One region of the Thermanaeromonas sp. C210 genome, then DNA from elsewhere that is predicted to be linked to it. Evidence: riboswitches for the same ligand, from Rfam matches in the RefSeq annotation. Region 1 holds a riboswitch; each other region holds the start of a gene.

Region 1 (3,170 bases):
AGCTAAAATACCAATTATAACTACTACTACCACAAGTTCTATTAAGGTAAACCCCCGCTCACTCCGCAATATCCTTCTTAACAATTTCATAATAGCCACCCCCTCTGATCGTTCGAAGCATATTCAACTTTGTTCTCCCACCGTCTCCCGTGTCACCAGCACCAATACTTTCTCTCGCCCCTCACCTCACGCTCCCCACCACCTGGAATACGGGGAGCAGCACGGATACTACGATGACTCCCACCACGCCGCCCAGGACCAGTATCAGAAGGGGTTCGATGAGGGAGGACAGCCGGGCGGCCATCTCGCCCACTTCGCGGTCGTAGAAGGCTCCCAGCCTCGCCAGGAGGGCGTCCAAAGTACCCGTTTCCTCGCCCACGGTAACCATCTCCACTACCATGGGCGGGAAGACGCCGCTCTCCGCCAGGGGCGAGGCTATGCTCCTCCCATCCCGTACCTGCTCCTGGGCCAGGGCTATGGCCTCGGCCAGTATGCGATTGCCTACCGTTCTTTCCACCACCTCCAGGGCCTGTAGAATAGGCACCCCGCTGGACAGCATGGTGCCCAGGGTTCGACTGAACTGGGAAAGGAGAGCCTGGTGCTTAAGATGCCCGAAGACCGGAAATCGTAGTACGATTTTATCCAGGGCATACCTCACCCTCTCCTGTTGGGACCACCTCCAGGCCCCGTAACCCGCGGCGGCCAGGGCCGCGGCCATCCAGGGCCACCACTCCCTGAAAAACCGGCCCAGGCCCAGTACCGCCCGGGTGGGCCACGGTAAAGGGACCCCCATATTGGCGATTATGTTGCTGAACATGGGCAAAACAAAGGTTATTATAAAACCTATCGACAGAAGGGATACCACCAGGACTATCAGGGGATAGGTCATGGCCGACTTAATCTTTTCCTGGACCTCGTGCTCCCGTTCAAAGTGTTCGGCCAGCCTCATCAGGATCTCATCCAGGGCGCCGCTCACTTCGCCCGCCTCCACCGAATATACCATTACCGGCGGGAATACCTGCGGCGATTTGCCGAGGGCGGCGTGGAGGGGGTTCCCCTGCTCCAGATCTTCCACCACCCTGTCTATGCTGGCTTTAAACCGCGGATTGCCTTCCTGCCTGCTCAAGGTCCTCAAGGCGTTCACAATGGGCAGGCCCGCCGCCAGCATGGTTCCCAGCTGCCGGCAAAAGAGGGCGAGATCCCGGCGACCTACGCGCTTCCAAAGCAATGAGCGCAGGTAATCCGGCTGATCCTCTACCGGCCGCAGTTCGGTTATAAAAAGTCCCCGGCTACGCAGGAGGCGGCCGGCCGCCTGCTCGTTGTCCGCTTCTATGAAACCTTGGACGAGTTTCCCAGCAGCATCCCTGGCCCTGTACCTTACCCTCATAACAAAAAGCGCCGGCCTTCCAGGAATAACTGCACCTTCCCGGCAGCCCGGCGACCTTAGGCCTCCCTGCCCTTAGGCCCGTAGCTTTGCGCCCCCGGCTTTCGCCGGGTTTGCCCTGGTAACGGGTTTAGGGGTTTATATTTCGCCAAATATCTCCAGAATCCTGCCGCGCTAACTATTTTCCCCGGCGATTATTCCCCGGGCCTCTAGTTGCTTCACGGCCATTTCCATGGTCTGCATGCCGAAGCGTCCCCCCGTCTGCATATGGGAAACAATCTGGTGCGTCTTGCCCTCCCGGATGAGGTTGCGCACGGCCGGGGTGGCGATGAGTATCTCCACGGCCGCCACCCTGCCCCGGCCGTCGGCCCGCGGCAGGAGCTGCTGGGTCACCACACCCACCAGGACATCCGCCAGCTGGATGCGCACCTGGGGCTGTTGATGGGGAGGAAACACATCGATAATACGGTCTATACTTTGCACCGCCCTTCCCGTGTGCAAGGTAGCCAGGACCAAATGCCCGGTTTCGGCGGCGGTGATGGCCGTGGCTATGGTTTCCAGGTCCCGCATCTCCCCGACCAGGATCACGTCGGGATCCTGCCTTAAGGCTGCCCGCAGGGCGCTGGCGAAGGAGGGGGAGTCGAAGCCTATTTCCCGCTGGTTGACAATGCTCTTCTTGTGGTGATGAAGGTACTCAATGGGATCCTCCAGGGTGATTATATGGCAGGCCCGGCGCTCGTTGATGCGGTCGATCATGGCCGCCAGGGTAGTGCTTTTACCGCTACCCGTAGGGCCGGTGACCAAGATTAAACCGTGGGGTTGGTCTACGAGTTCTCCCACAACCGGGGGAAGGCCCAGTTCGTCCAGGGAGCGTATGGCCGCAGCCACCAAACGGATGGCCGCCCCTACGCTGCCCCTCTGATAAAAAATATTCACCCGGAACCGTCCCAGTCCCGGAACCGAGTAAGCCAGGTCGAGTTCCTTCCGTTGGACGAATTCCTCCCAGCGGGAACCCAGGATCTGCCGGACCACGGCCTCCATTACCGCGGACGTCAGGGGCGGCCAGGCCTCCTGGACTTCCAATTTCCCGTGCCGCCTGAACACCGGCGGCAGCCCCACCGTGAGGTGTACGTCGGATGCGCCAACCTCTGCTGCGGAAGCCAGAACATCGTTTATATGTATTTGCATGGCCGTATCATAAACCTCCCAAAGTCACCCGCATTACTTCCTCCACGGTTGTAAGCCCCTGGCCGGCCTTCTCCAGGCCGTCCTCCCGCAGGGTCACCATCCCCGCGGCTACGGCCGCCTTTTTTATCTCGTGGGAGGGAGCCTTTGCGGCCACCAGGGCCCGGAGGTCCTCCGTCATGACCAGGACTTCGTGGAGGGCCGTTCTCCCCTGGTAGCCCGTGTAATTGCATTGGGGGCACCCGCGGCCCCTGTAGAACACCAGTCCCTTTTTGTCCCGGGCAAAGGCGCGGGCCGGATCCTCGGGGGCGGGATGGTAGGTTTCACGACAATTACGACATATCAGGCGTACCAGGCGCTGGGCCACGACTCCTATGAGGGAAGAATTCACGAGAAAGGGCTCTACTCCCATGTCCAGCAGGCGAGTCACGGCCCCGGCGGCGTCGTTGGTGTGCAGGGTGCTCAGAACCAGGTGGCCGGTGGTGGCCGCCCGCACAGATATGTCCGCCGTTTCCCGGTCCCGGATCTCCCCGACCATTATAATATCGGGATCCTGGCGCAGGATGGCCCGGAGGCCGGAGGCAAAATCCAGGCCGGCCTT
Region 2 (3,170 bases), on a different contig from region 1:
CTTTCCGGGCGGCCGGCGCAGCCGCCCAGCAGGGCGCTCGCCATTGCCATGGCCATTACCACCGCCGCCAGCATCCATAAGAAGTGCCGCCTGCCGCTCAAGGTTATCCTCCCCCTCAATCTTCCTAAAAGATAACCCCGGCTCGCAAAGGATGCCGGGGTCTGTTCCGCGTGGTCCAAACCTTTCTCCTTTCCGAGCAAGGGGAGGCATGCCCGTTTCCCGGCATACCCCGTGGGCTATATTTTAGCCCAGGCCGGCTGGCCATAGATCTGACCCTTGCTTAAGGGCTCGTCCTTAGGCTCAACCGGCTCGGAGAAAGATATCAAATTTTGTCGGCTACTTCCACGTTCTTATCATACCCTATCGTATCCAGCCCGTCAAGGATGCCCGGTGGTGCGCCCCTAAACTCGTATTTGCAGGTCGCATACCCGGGTACCCGCGTTTTTGCCGGCTCTTGACACGGGACACGGGCTTCATGTCCGGGTGCCTATTTTCGAACCGAACATCTGTCGGCTTCCGGTGGCGGAAACGGCGACTAACAGGCCGTTTAACAAATATAGCGGGATATCTCTGAACGAGAAATTACCTGTAGCCAGGTTCGTTATTATAATAAGTGTTAAGGCGACGGTTAGAATTAGGCCGCGCATCGACCATCCCTTTAACCTTCCAATATTCTTGAGAAACTCCACCACCAATAAAGTAGCCATAGCGGCTCCGGATAAGGTAGCGAGATCGGCGTAGGTAAATAAGCCCTCCATGGCTTTCCCCCCTTCCATGTAAACTGAGCCGGCCTCGGGCTCTCGAGTGAAATTCCTAAGGCTCGGTACCTTCTACTCCCTAAAGAGGGAAGAACTGCCCCTTTTAATAACCCAGTCGTCCGGAGGCCCTTCCTTCCAAACCCGAAACCGGGACGCCAGCCTGTCCCCAATTGATCGACGCACCAGTATGCTTATTATTCCAGATCAGTAACCAATTGCCATATCCTGACTTCTAGTATATAATGGATGCGTAACTACAGAAGAAGGATATATTTGCTCCCCACAACCTAATAGTTCGAGTGCCAAAGGCAAACTTACCGAAAGGTGAGGACGCAAAGCCATAGGGTCTAAAGTACCAACTGGTACTATGACAGCCTGGCTGCCACTTGAAGCCCATTAAACCTGCCCTCATCTTTGGGGCAGACTTTTTTGTCTTCTGGGGAGGGCAAAACTTCATGTCGAGAAAGGTTAAACTACGGGAGTTAATTATGAAGGCCCAAGCTGGTGACCAAGAAGCCCTCGCCGAGCTGATTCAGCGCTTTAGCCCGGTAATTAAGAAATACAGCCGCCGCCTAGGTTATGATTATGAGGAAGCACGCTCTGACTTGGTAGCCTGGATAGTAGACGCCGTTCGCCGATACAAGCCCAAAACCCCGTGGGGAAGGAGCGAACTAGAGCAATACTTTTCAGAAAAGAATAATCGCGGAAAATCATCTTGACAGTTGGGTATGGGGGGTATTAACAGCCTCTTCTCCTTCTCTTTAATTATTGTAACGAGATATGTAGGTTAAAAGGAGGCGCAGAACTATGTCCCCCTAAGCCTGAATCCGGCCAAACTCGACTTTGAAGATGCTCAAGTGGCAGCCTGGCTCTTAACCGGTCTATGCCACGAGGCCACCAGGCTGGCAAGAAAGCAGAAATACTTAAGAAAGCACGAGCTGCTAATCCTTAATAAACCTGTGAATCAAGAATCCGAAGAAGAGGAAAGGGAAATGGTTGACGCCCTTGCTTCTCCTGCCGACACCCTGGCCGAAGTAGAGGACACTCTGTTCCTCGAAGAAGCCCTTTCGGTGCTTACACCCCAACAGCAGAGAGTTATTATCGCTACCGTCTTAAACGGAGCCACGGAATATGAAGTGGCCAAAAAACTAGGGATTTCCCAACCGGCAGTGCACCGGATTAAAGTACGCGCCTTGAACAGGCTTAGGAAGCATTTGGTCCCCGACGGACCCGACCAGCCAGTAGGCACTTGAGACACGCAGCTCTTCGAGAGCCAAAGGTTACAGGGTCGTAGCCCCCCAGATAAATGCAGGCACACCATAATGGCTCTGTATATTTCTCCATATCCTATGCAACTATTCTCATATTTTTGTCTCCTGGCTAATTCTTCACGCATTTTTATACATTTTGTTCTCCTGTAGCCCTCCAATCATGCGGCGCGCTACGGCGTTGGCCAAAGGCATTCCGGATAGGCTAAGCTAGCCGGAAGTTGTCGCTCAAGGCGCCATACGGCCACGGCCGTTGTAAACCAGCTCTCTGCTCGGCCTAATTCAACATCAGGCGCGCTCCGGCCGCCAATAGAACCAGGCCCAGGGCCTTCCACCAGGTAAAGGGGATTTTGTTGAGGCCGAAGAGCCCCAGGTGGTCGATGATCAGGGCCATGGTTACCTGTCCCACAATGATGGCGGTGGTGGCCAGGGCCGCTCCGGCCCGGGATATGCTGGCCATTACGCCGTAGGTGATGAGCACCCCGATAAGACCCCCGAGGAGCAAATACCAGGGGGTCTGGGTAATTTTACCTAAACTGCCGGGGCTAAGGGGCCAAAGAAGTAAAAGGGCAGTCGCTATGGTAGCCGTAAGGTGGACCACGAGGGTGGCCTGGAGGAGGCCGGTAATTTTGGCCAGGGCTGCATTTAGGGAACCTTGAACGGCCATGGCCACCCCGGCCACGAGGGCAATGATCAGGGCGAGGAACATGTTATTGCTCCTTTGCCACAAAGAATCGGCTTTGAGGCTATATAACCCTTTCTTAGTATACCCCGCCCGGCGTCAACCTTGCGCCATGGGCCACCAGGGCAGGCGGCCTTTTACGGGAAGGGCAAGTTGCGGACCATATACATGGAAAAGGGCTATCTGCGGGAAAAATATGAGTCAGGACCTTGGGGCCAAAGCCCCCAGCAGGCAGGAGTAAGTTACGAGTGGCATAATCCCATGGGAAGGAGAAGCAAGGTGCAGGTCTTACCCCTTTTCACCGCTCTTCTCTTAGCCCTTACCCTTTCTTACCCCGGGGCTGTACAGGCCCATTCCCCGTGCGGCTGTGAAGGCGAAAACCGCACCCTCATGTTGACCGACCCGCCCCTTAAGGGGCAGGATGTAGCCGAACTCCAGTATGTACTGTCCCGGATGGGCTTT
Region 3 (3,170 bases), on a different contig from region 1:
CCTTCCGGCCCCATTTATGGTGTACCCCCGTAAACTGGGAAGGAACCTCCTCGCCCGGAACAGGAAAAAAGCAGGAAAGGGCTCCAGTTTTGTCGAATTAACCCGGAGTTCGCCTCAAAGGGAGAAGTTGCATGGAAAGGAAAAAGCTCCTTCTTCTGGTGTTGCCGGGGCTCTTTCTGGCCTTTTGGTCCTGCGGACTCCAAAGCGTCCTCCATTCCTCCCCCCGGGAAGTGGGTCCGAACCTGGTCGGCTACGACCGGGTGGTGCTGGACCCGCCCCCCGTGAAAATGGGCGGAGAAATCCTTATCCCGGCCCGCTATCTTTCCCCCGCCGGACGGGGGTACGCTGCGTCTCCTGCCGGGCAGTATCTCCCCTTAGATGCCGCCCTGGATGCCTGGGGTCTGGCGTTTTCAGGTGTTGATCCCCGGGAAGTGAAGCTCCCCGTTCCGGACGGGGGCTGGTCGGGCCGGTTCCGTTATCGCTTTCACCCCGTATATAACATCCAGGCCAGGCTAGACCTCGCCGGAGAGCTCCTGCAGGGCAAGCTCTTGCTGGCCTACCAAAACCCCTATTTTTACCCCTTAACCGAGCTCCAATTCAATCTCCCGGCCAATGGCATGGCCGAGGCGGCAAATTCCCTGACCGTTCACCGCGTTAAAATAAATCAAATAGAAGCCGCCTTTATGGTTCAAGGCACCAGGCTGGAGGTGCCCTTGAACCGGCCCCTCTTTTCTAGGCAAACCTTGGTAGTAGAAATAGATTTCTCCACCCATATACCGGATAGAGCGGCCCGGCTGGGAGTCTTTGACGGGGTTACCATGGTTTCCGGCTGGTATCCCCTTTTAGCGCCGCGGCAGGAGGGAGCCTGGCAGGGGATGGCAGAAGGGGCGAGCTTTGGCGAACCTTATTTTGCCGACGCAGCCTACTACCAGGTGGATCTCCGGGTGCCTTCCCACCTGGTAGTGGTGGCCAGCGGCCGGGTTACGGGCCGCACAGAAGGTGGTGGCTGGACCGGCTGGTCCTTCAGCAGTGAACATCCCATCCGGGAGTTCGCCTTTGCCGCAGGCGCCGGGTGGCAATTCGCTGGCCGCCGGGTGGGGCCGGTGGAGCTGGTGGTGGCCACCCGCAGTCGGCCGTCCCCCGAGATACTGGATACGGCGGTTCAGGCTTTAAAGTATTTTCAAGAGTACTGGGGCACCTATCCCTATTCCTATCTTCACCTGGTAGAGGTTCCCCTGGAGGGGCTTTCGGGAATGGAGTATCCCGGTCTGATCTTCCTGAGCACCTTAAAGGGGTACAGCCCGCCGGTGGTCGTCCATGAGGTGGCCCATCAGTGGTGGTATAACCTGGTGGGGAACGACAGTATCCGGGCGGCCTGGATCGACGAAGGGCTGGCGGAATACAGCACCTTGCTCTACTACAGCTTCGCGGACCCCGACTACTACCGGATGTGCAAGGAGGAGATCGCTTCCGTGGCGGGGAGGGAACTTGAGCTCGCGGACTTACCTTTGACCGCCTATGCATCGGAAGAAGATTACCGCCGCATTGTCTACCGCCAGGGGGTTCTTTACTGGCTGCGCTGGGAGGAAAGCATGGGCCGGCAAGCCCTGGGTGATGCCCTGCGGTACGTCCAGGAGTATTATCGCTTCGAAAGAGTAGGGGTGGAGGCGTTACAGCGGATACTCGAGTTTTACCGGGATCCCCAGAAACATCTTGCCTATTGAGGCCCGATTCAAGTATAATTAAGGCGAAATTGACAGAATTTCCCCGAAAAAGGCAAACCGGCCGAAAGGCCGGGGCGCAAAGCTACAGGGTCTAAGGCCGTCTTTGTGGCGGCTATGACAGCCAGCTGCCGTGGGTGGACCGGGGCTACCCGCAGTGTTTCGTAGCCCCTTTTTATTATAAATTAAATTAAATGAAGTAGTTCATAAGGTTTAAGGAGGTAAAAGGGAAGTGGCAAGGTTGTCGTTGCGTCGTCGCCGAGCGGGGCAGGACAAGGGGGAGGTGAAGGGCAAGGAGGCAAAAAGAAGTTTTTTCCTGGCCCGGCTAAAGCTGCGTACCAAATTAATGGGCGGCTTCCTTCTGGTCATTGCCGTCTTCGTGGCCGTCGTTATCATTGTTAACTTCAATCTCCAGCGCATTTCCCAGGTGGCCGAGGAAGTCGTCAAGCTTCAGGAGCAACATGAGTTATTTACCGAAATGTCCAATGCCATATGGGATAGTTACCGGCGGACTACCGACTACATTATCAACGGTTCCCAGACCCATGTTTTGAGTTTCCAGGACTCCATGGAGCGGTTTGACGAGGCCAAGGGCCAGCTGGACCAGATGGAACTGGACGACCAGGCCCGAGGGTTTTTGGGCGCCATGGCCATGGCCGCCAAGAGTTTTAGAGATAGTTTTGAAGGAACCATCCTCAAAACCAGCCGCGAAGATCGGATGCAGGCTCTCCCTATCTTGAGTTTTCAGATGGGGGCTGCGGTGGACAATGTCAACAACGTCGGGAGCCATTTAAAGCAGGAAATGGCCGTCCGGCGGGATGAGGCCCAGAATCAGTTACATACCGCCATTATCTATACTAGGTCCACCCTCCTGACGGGCCTCATACTGGCCTTCCTCATGGGTATGGCGGTGGCGTTCCTTTTCACCCGCCTTATCGGCCGTCCTATAGCTCAAATTGCAGCCTACGCCGACCGGGTAGCGGACGGGGATCTTACCGTGGCCGCCTTAGCCGTTAAATCCGACGACGAGCTGGGGCAGCTGGCACGGGCCTTTAACGCCATGGTGGCCAAACTGCGAGAGCTCATCGGCCAGGCCAGGGCTATGTCCACCGAAGTGGCCCGCTCCAGCCAGGACCTGGCCCAGATGTCCCAGGAGCTGGGGGAAGCGGCCCGGCAGGTGGCGGTTACCGCCCAGGAAATGGCGCGGGGTGCCGAGCACCAGGCACAGCAGGTGAGCGAGACGGCCACGGCCATCGAGGGCCAGGCTAGCAGGGTGGAAAGCGTCCACAACCAGGCTGAGGAAATGGCCACCTTTTCCGGGCTGGTGGTGGAGAAGACCGGGGAGGGGGCCCGCACGGTAGAAGAGGCCAACCGCCAGATGGAAGCCATTGCCCGGCGGATGGAAGGCCTGTCCCGTACCGTGGAGGAGTTGGGGCGGCGCTCTTCCGA
Region 4 (3,170 bases), on a different contig from region 1:
TGCTCGAGGTCCTTTTCCAGGGCCTGCTTGAGCTCCTGTTGCTTTTGCTGCTGGGCGGTGATGGGGCCGCTTTCACCCTCGGCCAAACCCGCGCTCAAAACATTGCCCTGGGTATCAATGATATGCACATTTTCCGGTTTAAGACCTTCTACGCTGGCCGCCACCAGCTGCATTATGCCCTGGACCTGCTCGGGCCGGAGACGGGCCAGGGGTTTTAGCTTCAAGACGATGGAGGCCGAGGGCGGGGCCTGCTCCTCCAGGAATACGCTCGGCTGGGGCAGCACCAGGTGAACCCGGGCGTCCTCCACTTCTTCCAGGGAAGTAATGGTGCGCTGCAGCTCCCCCTGCAGGGCCCGCTGGTAGTTAATGTGCCGTTCAAAATCGGTCATACCCAGTTTATTCTGGTCGAAGAGCTCGAAGCCCAGGGTCTGCCCGCCCAGTACACCGGCGCTGGCCAGGTCCAGGCGCGTCTCGTAGACTCTGTCCTGGGGCACCAGGATGGTGGTCCCCTCATCGGCCAGTTGAAAGGGGATGTTCATCTCCTTCAGCTTGGCCACCACCGCGGCCGCATCTTGCTGGTCGAGGCCGGTAAACAAGGGTGCATACTTAGGCCTTATTAACCACGTGATAAATAAAGTGCCGGCCACCAGGCTTGCTACGACCACCACCAGCAGGGCCGACCGCCTGGAGGGTGTAAGGTTGCTCCAATAACCGGTCACTTTTTGCGGTAGGTCCTGGAACTTCATCCCCCAACTCCTTACAACTGCATCCGGAAGATTTCCTGGTAAGCTTCCAGCACTTTATTGCGCACCTGCACCGCCAGCTGGAGGGATAAACTAGCTTCTTCCAGGGCGAGGGTCACCTGGTGGAGGTCCTGCACCTGCCCGGCCAAGTACTGGAAGGTAAGCCTATCGGCCTGTTTCTGGCTTTCTTCCAGCTCCCTTAATTTGGCGGCCAGTATCTCGCCGAAGGACGCCGCCAACTGCGCTGCGCCGGACCTGGCAGGGCCTTCCTCGCCGGGAACGAGCTTTCCCGCCATGGGCATGAGCATGGAGACTTGACTGGATAACACGGGTGCATCCCCTCTCCTCGGTAAAGCCTTCTATCCCAATTATACGCGGCCGATCTCCAAGGCCTTCAGGGAAATACTTTTGGCGGCGTTGAGAACCGTGGCATTAGCTTCATAGGCCCGCGCAGCGGTAATCAGATCTACCATCTCGTTTACCACGTTGATGTTGGGGAAGGCCACATAGCCCCGGGCGTCCGCATCCGGATGGGAAGGGTCGTATACCAGCCTTGGGGGCGTGCTGTCTTCCACAATGGCCGCCACCCTTACGCCGCCACCCGGCCATTGGGTCCTTTGCGGGGCCATAGCCGCCTGCAGGCGCTCGGCAAAAACGGCAACCCGCCGGCGGTAGGGACCCCCCCCGGCCGTGCGGGTGGTGTTGATGTTGGCCAGGTTACCGGCTATCAAATCAATGCGCAAACGCTCTGCCGTCAGTCCCGAAGAGCTAATGGCCAGGGCGGGAAGAAGTTCCACCCCTATCGCCTCCCTTCGCTAATAACATGCCGCAGCATCCCCAGGCGGCCGTTTAGCTGGTGTACCAGGAGGTTGTAGTTGAGGGTGTTCATGACCAGCTCCACCATTTCCCGATCCACGTCCACATTGTTGCCGTCTTCCCTCATGGAAGTGGTCCGCTCCTGTTCGACCCGCGGCTCCAGGGAAAGAGCGTCCTGCGGAAGGTGCCGGGGATGGGTGCGGTAGAGGGGCAACCCACCTCCGCCGTTTAAAGCACGCCGTAGTTCGTCCTCAAAGGTCACGTAATAACGCTTGAACCCCGGCGTGTTGACATTGGCGATGTTGTGGGCAATAGTTCGCTGCCGCAGGGCGGCAGCGTCCAGGGCTTTGCCCAGTACCTGCAGGGTAGGCGTCATGAACACCTAAAATCCCCTCTTTTTCTTTTTTTTTCGTCTTTCTCCGCCTAATTTAGTTTAATAAGAAATTGGTAAAATGTGTATCCGACCACCGTCCTAATTTTCTCTGGGACTACGGTCCCCAAGAAGGGCGCCTTAGTAAAAAGGCCTGCTCCTCCCAAGGGCAGGCCTTTTCTCCCACTCCAGGAACGGCAGCCTGGCGATCTTAGCCCCTTGCTTCTTTAAGGAGCCGGGGCCGTAGACCCATGGCTTTGCGCGCTTCCCCTTTCGGAGAGCTTGCCCTTGACATAAACTTCCTGGAGTAAAAAACTCTTACTGTTTGACTGGATAGATTCAACATCTATTGGCAAAATCCTGCACCGTTCGCCAAATTTTAGGTAAAAAATTTTGGCCTCAACCGTATATGAGGGCCTCTTTATCCACGTACAGCTCGCACTCAGCAGCCTCGTTTCTTAGGCCCTCTACTTGTCCCAGGGTCTGGATGCGGTACATGGCCGAACGATACCAATTGATGCGCGGGGGGAACTTTAGGAAGGGAAAGGTCTTCTTAAGGCTGGGAAGAAGGTAATCCCAGTTCACGTAGTGGTTGAAATCCTCGATAATGTCGGTGATGGTGACTTTAAATTTGCCCACCAGAAGCTGCTGGAGTTCATTCCATTTCCTGAGGGAAGACTCCGCATGGGTAAGGCCGAAATAGCCGGCACACCCTTCTCCCCTCAAGCTGAGAAGCCCCCGACCTAAACAGACCTCGAGTGCCTCCAGGGTTTCCGGGGGATCGGTAGTAAAGGTATGGAAGGAGCCTACGTACTCCTCGGGCAGCTTTTGGCGAAAGTCGTACCTCCGGGCCTTTACCGGGAGCCGGTTTTCCTCCGCCACCTCGTTAATGAAGTCGATAAGCCGGTCGTCGATTTCCAGGACGACCACTTCCTCGGGCATCCCCGAGAGCCCGGCGGCCAAGCTTACGAGATCGTCATCGCCCAACACCAGCAGCCGTTTCCCCGCCAGGTCCCCCCGGTCCGCCATAAGGGCTATTCTGCTCACCGTGGTTTCCGCCGTCACAAAGCCCTGATCGTATTCTTTGATGGGCTCCGGACGCCGCCCCGCAATTTCTACGAAGCGCCGGTATAATCCCTCCAGGTCCTGCCACGACACCCCCCGGCCCAGGCAGCCAGGGCAGACAAAATCTTTCTCCGGTTCTATTCCCTCCCTGACCGCCATATCCTTTCCTGCGGCAG

Evidence for each region. Region 1 has a riboswitch for cyclic di-GMP ahead of TAMC210_RS08155 (type II secretion system F family protein). Riboswitches for the same ligand answer to the same signal wherever they lie in the genome.
Region 2: it holds a riboswitch for cyclic di-GMP, as region 1 does, so the genes downstream of both, TAMC210_RS06445 (helix-turn-helix domain-containing protein) here and TAMC210_RS08155 (type II secretion system F family protein) in region 1, are expected to answer to the same signal.
Region 3: it holds a riboswitch for cyclic di-GMP, as region 1 does, so the genes downstream of both, TAMC210_RS12615 (methyl-accepting chemotaxis protein) here and TAMC210_RS08155 (type II secretion system F family protein) in region 1, are expected to answer to the same signal.
Region 4: it holds a riboswitch for cyclic di-GMP, as region 1 does, so the genes downstream of both, flgB (flagellar basal body rod protein FlgB) here and TAMC210_RS08155 (type II secretion system F family protein) in region 1, are expected to answer to the same signal.

The regions. Positions count from the first base shown of each region.
Region 1 covers NZ_BLWF01000003.1:147,215-150,384, reverse strand. Annotated here, with positions in the region: gene TAMC210_RS08160 (prepilin-type N-terminal cleavage/methylation domain-containing protein) at 1-90, opposite strand, end outside; gene TAMC210_RS08155 (type II secretion system F family protein) at 182-1,387, opposite strand; cyclic di-GMP riboswitch class I at 1,426-1,512, opposite strand; gene TAMC210_RS08150 (type IV pilus twitching motility protein PilT) at 1,559-2,572, opposite strand; gene TAMC210_RS08145 (GspE/PulE family protein) at 2,580-3,170, opposite strand, start outside.
Region 2 covers NZ_BLWF01000002.1:475,601-478,770, forward strand. Annotated here, with positions in the region: gene modA (molybdate ABC transporter substrate-binding protein) at 1-101, opposite strand, end outside; molybdenum cofactor riboswitch at 170-327, opposite strand; gene TAMC210_RS06440 (hypothetical protein) at 474-758, opposite strand; cyclic di-GMP riboswitch class I at 1,056-1,145, shown strand; gene TAMC210_RS06445 (helix-turn-helix domain-containing protein) at 1,214-1,477, shown strand; gene TAMC210_RS06450 (sigma-70 family RNA polymerase sigma factor) at 1,616-2,011, shown strand; gene TAMC210_RS06455 (DMT family transporter) at 2,304-2,735, opposite strand; gene TAMC210_RS06460 (L,D-transpeptidase family protein) at 2,862-3,170, shown strand, end outside.
Region 3 covers NZ_BLWF01000004.1:459,095-462,264, reverse strand. Annotated here, with positions in the region: gene TAMC210_RS12620 (M1 family metallopeptidase) at 132-1,724, shown strand; cyclic di-GMP riboswitch class I at 1,766-1,857, shown strand; gene TAMC210_RS12615 (methyl-accepting chemotaxis protein) at 1,954-3,170, shown strand, end outside.
Region 4 covers NZ_BLWF01000004.1:415,648-418,817, forward strand. Annotated here, with positions in the region: gene fliF (flagellar basal-body MS-ring/collar protein FliF) at 1-746, opposite strand, end outside; gene fliE (flagellar hook-basal body complex protein FliE) at 758-1,072, opposite strand; gene flgC (flagellar basal body rod protein FlgC) at 1,112-1,540, opposite strand; gene flgB (flagellar basal body rod protein FlgB) at 1,543-1,935, opposite strand; cyclic di-GMP riboswitch class I at 2,123-2,226, opposite strand; gene TAMC210_RS12425 (bis-aminopropyl spermidine synthase family protein) at 2,329-3,170, opposite strand, start outside.